2 regions of the Sphingobacterium sp. UBA5639 genome follow, and region 2 is predicted to be linked to the other one. Evidence: riboswitches for the same ligand, from Rfam matches in the RefSeq annotation. Region 2 holds a riboswitch; the other holds the start of a gene.
The links. Region 2 has a riboswitch for thiamine pyrophosphate ahead of thiM (hydroxyethylthiazole kinase). Riboswitches for the same ligand answer to the same signal wherever they lie in the genome.
Positions count from the first base shown of each region.

Region 1: it holds a riboswitch for thiamine pyrophosphate, as region 2 does, so the genes downstream of both, thiS (sulfur carrier protein ThiS) here and thiM (hydroxyethylthiazole kinase) in region 2, are expected to answer to the same signal.

Region 1 is NZ_DIJR01000030.1:15,372-19,763, reverse strand. Features, by position in the region: gene B4Z90_RS19335 (thiamine phosphate synthase) at 1-537, opposite strand, end outside; gene thiC (phosphomethylpyrimidine synthase ThiC) at 534-2,348, opposite strand; gene thiS (sulfur carrier protein ThiS) at 2,395-2,601, opposite strand; TPP riboswitch at 2,662-2,757, opposite strand; gene B4Z90_RS19320 (alpha-L-rhamnosidase) at 2,917-4,392, shown strand, end outside.
Region 2 is NZ_DIJR01000002.1:317,453-321,844, reverse strand. Features, by position in the region: gene thiD (bifunctional hydroxymethylpyrimidine kinase/phosphomethylpyrimidine kinase) at 1-192, opposite strand, end outside; gene thiE (thiamine phosphate synthase) at 135-767, opposite strand; gene thiM (hydroxyethylthiazole kinase) at 757-1,560, opposite strand; TPP riboswitch at 1,644-1,736, opposite strand; gene B4Z90_RS02275 (VanW family protein) at 1,820-2,662, opposite strand; gene B4Z90_RS02270 (hypothetical protein) at 2,765-4,015, opposite strand; gene B4Z90_RS02265 (dienelactone hydrolase family protein) at 4,049-4,392, opposite strand, start outside.

The sequences.
Region 1 (4,392 bases), on a different contig from region 2:
ATGTTTCCATAAAGTGCCATATAAGGCAATTCCATCTGCACCTTGCTGCATCGGAATAAGACAGTTGTCTTGGTTTATCCCTCCAAGACCGATGAGACGAACAGCAAAGTTGGCGCGTGACGGGAGTTGACCTAGTCTTGCATTATGCGTTCCATACCCCACTTTTGAGATGCTCGGAAATAATGGACTGAAAAAAGCATAGGCCCAACGTTCATCAAGGCTATTGAATTGATCAATATCATGCACAGATGTTGAACAGATTGTTGTAGGCCCCAGTTGATTTGCAGATTCATGCAGTCTACTTTTATCGTTCAGGTGGATTCGTGCAATCCCAAGCTCAGCCGATAGATGCGCATGTGAGTGTAGAACCAATCTGTCGCGGTATATAGGAGCTATAGTTTCTATATATCGCGACATTTGTAAGTCTGTAAAATGATACTTACGCAAATGCAGAATATCAAGACCTTCTTTAAACAACGCTGCTATAATCGCCTGTTCAGAACGGATTGTTTCTGCTGCTGTCAATGCAATAATCATGAATAGATCTCTTTTCCTTGTGCGATGAATTCCTGTGATTTTTCCAGCATCCCCTGGGCGGCACTATCCCTGATTTCCTGCGTTATTTTCATCGAGCAAAATTTGGGACCGCACATGGAGCAGAAGTGCGCAACTTTAGCCGCATCTGCCGGCAATGTTTCGTCATGATATTCCCGTGCGGTATCTGGATCAAGGGAAAGGTTGAATTGATCTTCCCATCTGAATTCGAATCTGGCTTTACTCAAGGCGTTATCACGATATTGTGCACCAGGGTGTCCTTTGGCTAAATCGGCCGCATGGGCAGCTAGTTTATAGGTGATTACACCATCTTTGACATCTTTTTTATTTGGTAGACCCAGGTGTTCTTTGGGGGTAACATAGCAAAGCATTGCACAGCCATACCAACCGATCATAGCCGCTCCAATGGCGGATGTGATATGGTCATAGCCTGGAGCAATATCTGTTGTTAATGGACCTAAGGTATAAAATGGCGCTTCGTCACAACAGGCCAATTGCTTGTCCATATTCTCTTTGATCAATTGCATAGGAACATGTCCTGGCCCTTCGATCATCACCTGAACATCATGTTTCCAGGCGATTTTGGTGAGTTCGCCCAGGGTTTCGAGCTCCGCAAATTGAGCTGCATCGTTTGCATCTGCAATAGCTCCGGGGCGAAGACCGTCGCCAAGTGAAAAAGCCACATCATATTGTTTCATAATTTCGCATATTTCCTCAAAATGGGTATAGAGAAAATTTTCTTTGTGATGAAAAAGACACCATTTGGCCATGATAGAGCCGCCTCTGGAGACAATTCCAGTAACTCGGGATGCCGTGAGATGGATATAACGAAGCAATACGCCGGCGTGTATGGTAAAGTACGAAACACCCTGTTCGGCCTGTTCAATCAAGGTATCTTTGAATATTTCCCAGGTAAGATCCTCGGCCACCCCCTTTACTTTTTCGAGCGCCTGATAGATCGGTACTGTACCGATTGGGACTGGCGAGTTACGGATAATCCATTCGCGGGTTTCGTGAATATTTTTGCCAGTGGATAGATCCATGATGGTATCAGCCCCCCAACGACAGGCCCATACCGCTTTCTCAACTTCTTCCTCTATGCTTGAACTTACGGCACTATTGCCAATATTGGCATTGATTTTAACAAGAAAGTTGCGTCCGATAATCATGGGTTCACTTTCAGGGTGATTAATATTATTGGGTATGATCGCTCTTCCGGCGGCGATTTCTTCACGGACAAATTCTGGTGTAATAGCTTTATTATGTGTTCTCGCACCAAAGTTTTGCCCCCGATGCTGATGATCCATTCCAGGGGTACTAGCTTCCAACTGCTCAATACGTTGGTTTTCTCGGATAGCAACATACTCCATTTCCGGGGTAATGATGCCTTGCTTTGCATAATGTAATTGGGTGACATTCTTGCCGGCGGAGGCTACTTTCGGTTTGTGGCTATAGGCAAATCGGAGTTCGTCCAACGTTGGATCAGAAAGTCGTTTTTGTCCATATTCAGAGCTGATGCCAGCCAACTGTATGACATCCTGACGATCCAAGATCCACTGCTCGCGAAGGCGAGGGAGTCCTTTGCGGATATCGATATGGATGGTGTCATCTGTATAAGGCCCAGAAGTATCATAGATTGTTACCGGCGGATTAATTTCGATCTGTCCATTCGTTAATTTGGTTGGGCTCAAGGAGATTTGACGCATAGCGACTTGAATAGGAAATAGTTTTCCGGCTACAAAAATTTTCTTTGCATTTGGAAAGGGGGATTGCGTAATTGTTTCAGCTGTCATTTTTTCTGTATTGTGGTGAATTACTCGGTTGATTTTTTTTGAAAGGCTAGCCGCCTTGAGATGCAGTGATTAAGATAATCTGATCATAAGGTTTAAGTGTTGTCGTAGCCCAGTCCTTTTTGGGGATGACTTGGTTGTTGATGGCTACAGCCACACCCTGGGTTTTGCCAGATAATTCCAAAAGTAACAAGCCTTCTAGTGACGTAAGTGCGGGATCGAAAAATCGAATTTGATGGTTTATTGTAAGTTCCATTCCTTAATTTTTTTTGGTAAAACTTTAGGAATGGCTACACAAAGGCGCAGCAATGCACCTTGTAGACAGCTCACTTTTCCCTACGCCAGTATGATCCGGATCAGGTTCTAAGGGTAAAATCTCAGCCTGCATGAGCAGACACCCCTAAAGTTGCGACTAATATAAGGTTATTTTTATGAAAGTTACAAGAATTTATTTTGCTGCCTGAGGTATATCGTGCAGGAAAGTACAGGTCACCATGTGGAAAATATTTGATATATTAGATTTTTAAATCAGCTAAAACAATTTAACAACCACCAAGAATAGTATCTTTTCATGCGTAGGATTTTATTGACAATACTGTTGTGTATAACGAACAGCACTTATGCCCAACCTAAAAGCAACTGCATCGCGGTACAGTTGACATGTGAACATCTGGTCAATCCATTGGGTATCGATGCAATTCATCCAAGACTTAGCTGGCGACTTGAGGATCAACGGAAAGGTGCGGTACAACAGGCTTATCAGATCCTTCTAGGGCAAGATTCGCTGGCACTGCTGAAGGAGACGAAAGATAACTGGGATAGTGGCAAACAGCTCAGCTCGTCTATATTAGTACCCTATAATGGTATACAGTTAAAGCCACAGACCAAGTACTTCTGGAAGGTTAAAGTATGGGATAAGGATGGTGTATCAACAAATTCTGAAATAGCATCTTTCGAAACGGGAATGATGGGAATGGACCTTTGGAAAGGAAAATGGATTAGCGACAATAGGGATATTCATGCGCAGGAAACGCCTTATTTTAGAACAGAATTTAAGATAAATAAGCCGATAAAGTCTGCGCGCGCGTATATTGCCACAGCAGGGCTATATGAGCTTTCTATGAATGGTCAGCGAGTAGGAGACCATCGACTGGATCCAATGTATACTCGATTTGACCGACGCACGTTGTACGTCGTGACGGACGTAACCCAGCAGCTTCAAAAAGGAGAGAATGCTATTGGCGTTGTTTTGGGGAATGGATGGTATAATCATCAACCACTGGCCGTTTGGAACTTTGATAAAGCACCATGGCGGGCACGGCCAGCATTCTGTTTAGAGTTGAAAATCGTTTATACAGATGGTACAGTAGAAACTATTGTTTCAGATAAGCAGTGGAAAACAACTTCAGGACCAATTACCTATAATAATATTTATACTGGTGAACATTATGATGCAAGACTGGAAATACCCAACTGGGACAAACCGAAATACGATGATTCAACTTGGGAGGCTGTTCAGTACAGAAATACGCCATCTGCACATATCGTATCCCAACAGATGGTACCGATTCGGCTCGTGAAGTCCTATAAGCCCAAATCAGTGACAAAGATAGACCAACGTACTTATGTTTTCGATATGGGTCAGAATATGGCTGGGATTACAAAAGTTAAAGTCAAGGGAGCTGCAGGTACTATGCTACGTATCAAGCATGGTGAACGATTGCAGGCGGATGGGCGTCTTGACCTGTCCAATATTGATGTTTATTATCGGGGCGATAAAGAAAAGGAGCCCTTTCAGACGGACATATTGACTTTAAGCGGTCGGGATGATGAGTTTATGGCAAAGTTCGGCTACAAGGGTTTTCGTTACGTCGAAATTAGCAGTAGTGCAGCAATTGCATTGGATAGTTCGGCGGTGACCGCCTATTTTATGCACAGTGATGTGCATGCTATTGGACAGCTCAAGACATCATCGGCGTTGGTCAACAAACTATGGGAAGCGACCAACAATGCCTACCTGTCCAATTTGATGGGGTATCCTACAGAC
Region 2 (4,392 bases):
GGCAGTTAAAACATTCATGGCATAACAGCCTAATGCAGATATGGTTTTGGTATCTGCTTGTATGCCTGCTCCACCACTACCATCGAACCCTGCTATGCTGAGTACAGTAGGGACGCGGTATTTTTTATCTTTTGTCATTTTAATAGTTCTTTTAGTTGTGCACTGGCAGCTCTGGGATCTTGACTTTGGCATATGGCCGAAACGACAGCAATCGAATCTGCCCCTGCGTTCCAGGCATGTGCAGCATTCTGTAGGTTCATTCTTCCGATTGCTATTAATGGTTTTTCAGTTTTATGACGCAATTGCTTTAGGCCCTCAATTCCCCATTCAGTAATCGTATCTACTTTTGTTATCGTTGAAAAAATGGGACTTACACCAAGGTGGTCGACGGCGCGCATTTGTTGACTTTCCAGCTGCTGCATATCCTCTATGGACCAGCCTATGGTTAATTTATCGCCATATTTTTCTCGAATAGCAAGTGGTTGACAATCATTTTGCCCTACGTGTACACCCCATGCCCCAATTTGGTCGGCAATTTCTACTGCATCATTGATTACGAGGGGAATGCCATGATGATCAGTAATTTTTTTCAAGCGGATGGCTTTATCCAAAAATGTAGCCGGATCGTCAGCTTTTTCGCGCAATTGTATAAGATCCACTCCACCAGTAATGGCTTCTTCGGCGACATGGAGCCAATTTTGAGGAAAACAGTCCCGCTCAGAAATCACCAAATATAAAGGGTAGGGAAAAAGCGGATTAATGCGCATAGCGTTTGATCTTGAGCTTTGATTTTAGACGTTCTGCATTGAGCTGATAGAGTTCATCGTAGAGATTCAATTGCAGGGTGCCCGGGCCAGCTGCTGTTTGGGCAGCGAGTTCTCCTGCTAAGCTCAAAATGGATACACCGGCAACAGCTGCTTCAAAATATTGGTCTGTAACACCTAGAAATGCACCAATAAGCGCAGTAGCACTACAGCCAAGTCCGGTGACTTGCGTCATTAAAGGATGACCATTATAGACCTCAACACGGTGTTGTTCGGAGAGGATATAATCGATTGCTCCAGAAATGCAGATAATGGAGCCAGTCTGTTCCTGCAATAATTTGCCAAACCGGAGTGCATCTTTGCTATCTGTCGTACTGTCGACGCCTTTTGTGTTCGGTTGGTTGAAATTGTACAGCGTCATGATTTCTGATGCATTTCCACGAATAACGGTTGGTTTGAGATCCAGTAGATTGGATAATAAATCATTGCGGAATGCTGATATCCCAGCACCAACAGGATCAAGTACCCATGGCCGTCCGATGGTATTGGCATGTTCGGTAGCAACCAGCATAGCTTCGGCTGTATCTTCACTCAAGGTGCCGATATTAATGACCAGCGCTTGCGCAATATCGACAACTTCGCGCACTTCCAACGGGCTGTGTACCATCACAGGGGAGGCGCCTATAGCTAAAAGTGCATTGGCCGTATTGTTCATCACGACCAGGTTGGTGATGTTGTGGATAAGAGGTTTTTCAAGCCTCAGCTGCTCTAATAGTTTGATAATTGAATCTTCCATTCTTTTTGCTTATCGTAAGATGTTTCCGTGCGGCTTTGACGGGAAGAAGAGAGATAGCCTGTGCAGTATAGAGGTTTGCTGTACAGTTGATGTTTGCTTTTCCCTACGTCGGTATAAACCGAATCAGGTTCAAAGGGACTATCTCAATTCTATACAGAATACCCCCAAAGCCATATCAAACTTAAACAAAAAAGTGGACTTTTTATATAAAAAAACGCAGAGCTGTTAGCTGACCAGGCTAGATGAATACATTGCTGTATTAAGATCCTGATTTTTGTTCAGTACGCATTTCGATATATTTTTCGGGAGTGTAGGTGACACGCGCAAAATTTTTGGTCAAAAGTTCTTTTTCTATAGTCTTCCCACCCTGAAATTTAAAAAACTTCTCGCGCCAGATCTCGTTTTTCCGAAAGAATTGATTGTCTATTTTCAGAAATTGATGTTCTTTTTCAAAGACATGGTATGCAAAATCCAGTTCTTGGTCTATTCGCAATTCGCCCTCTAAGCATTTCTCCGTAAACCATAGATTTATTTGGAAAGTGTATGGTGTATGGTTGGTGAATTGATAATCACGATAGTTATAAAACACCGTAGCACCACTGCCGAATGGTAATACACGGCCATCGTCTGGAAAAGGGTCAAAAGAATGATGATAACGTTCATTGACGGTAAGCGGACTATGGATTACAAGCCAATGAATGAGGTTGGATATTTGACAGATTCCGCCGCCAATACCCGCTCTCGCTTCACCGAAGGATAATTCCATGCCCGGCAAGTAGCCTTTTTTTGCGGTTGGCAGTCCAACGAGTTTACAGAAAGAAAAGGTTTCCGTCGGTCTGATGAGAATGCCGTTAATCTCCGCTGCAGCAATTTTCAGATTGGTAACTTTATTGATCTGCAATTGCATATTATTTTCGCCCAGTTTCTTCAATAATACAGACTGGTGTTTTTTGATACGGAAGGGAAGTTTTTCAGCTGATTTAACTTTGCTGTATTTTTTGTCGTCAAATAGCCAGACGGCTTTTCGCTGCATTCTTCTTACCCATACTGCAAAAAAATAGAGTATGGGGTGCTGTTGACTGATCAGTTTTCTTTTTTTCAATACGATGTTTATTTATCGCTATCAAAATTAATGCAGAAATCTATCTTTTGCCGCTTTTTTTGATTTTGCCCTGTGTTTTTACTGTATAGGGGCGCTCTATGTCTATAGCTGTTTTCTTGTTTGTATGTATTTGCCCGTGAGCTTCCCATGCCCGTTATAGTTCAGGTTTTCATACGTACAGTTTCCCAAATCTTTTACAATTGATTTTTGTTGCAATACCCCCTTGAAGTAGAATTCATCAACTGTTTCGTTGGCCCGGTAGGATCGCTTGATTTCCGCTGTGAGTTGGTCATTTTGATCGAAGGTTTGGCGTAGTATATAATCACTTGTTTTCGGATCGCTATACGCATAACGGACCCGACTTTCCCTTTGATCATTTCTGCCCGACAGCTCTTCACTCATGCGATTCTGTTTGTCATAACTGTAAATGGTCCAATCTATCCGTTGGTATAAAAAATGAATGGATTCACTTTTTACAACCTGGAGTTTGCTGTTCAAGTGGTCTATTGTCGCTGTTTGTAATGTTGGATCGTAGGAAACAATGGCGTTTGGGAGATAACGGTAAATGGTGCTGTTGCTCCATTTGCTGTTTTGAAGGTACTGTATGGAGTCGATAAGTCCGAACTGATTATAGCATCTTTTGCTGAAATAATTATTTCCGCCGGAAAGATTGTTGGATGTGAGCTCTTTGCCTTCTTCATATACAGTCGTCACAATTGCTCCAGTTTCCACCTCATTTTCATCGGAAAACTGCTGCATGACATACGTGCCGTCACATTGATTTTTACGCTGACTGTAGTAAAGAGGGAGAGCTGTATTGGCGATAATAGCCGCTGCATATTGCCTGGATGGAATAAATTGCACTTGTGCAATGGAGTCAAAGAAATGTTGGGCATTATATTGTGACGAAGGATTCTTCGACGCAACTTGTGTGTTGTTGCTTAATATGGATTTGGCTGCTGTCAGATAGGTATTACTATCGTATATGATCTTGGGTTTGCCTAAGCCATCAAACAAGATCATGGCATGACGTTGTTTCAATGACAATACATCGATGGTCCATTGTTGATTTTTAACGCTAAATGTAAGTTTTTTTGCATCGGTTTTTGTGACCAGTAACTTTGTTGTGCTAAAAGGTACTTGCTTGAAAATCGCAGCAGCATTTTTTTCGTGTAAACGCATGATAAAATCAGTTGATTTATCGGACTCATTGGTTACAAACAGAACTGCCTGTGTAGGGCTAGCTATTGTTAACGATTTTACTGTTTGCGATGCTGCAATGGGACTATAAAACAGCAATATCAACAACTGAATGATAATCGGATAAATGTGCAGTTTCGCGTTATAATTCATTTGGGTCGATATTGCTGTTGTTGACTTTGCTATTTAATTTAATACTTCTTTCAAAAATAATAAGGTGTGCTCCCAGGCACGTTTGGCCATCACGGGATTATATTCCGCTGACTCGGGATTCGTAAACGTATGTCCAGAATTTGCGTAGGTAATTATTTGCCAGTCTGCTTTTCCTTCATTTAATTCCTTGACCAACCCATCGTAATCTTCTTTTGATACACTCTTATCGGCTGCAGGGTGCTCAATGAGTACTTTTGTTTTAATGGAACCATTGGGTCTATCGGCAGCTTTGGATAGGCCTCCGTGGATACTGATCACGGCATTGACGGGGAAGCTGGCTCTCGCCGCTTCTAATGCTCCTGAACCTCCAAAGCAAT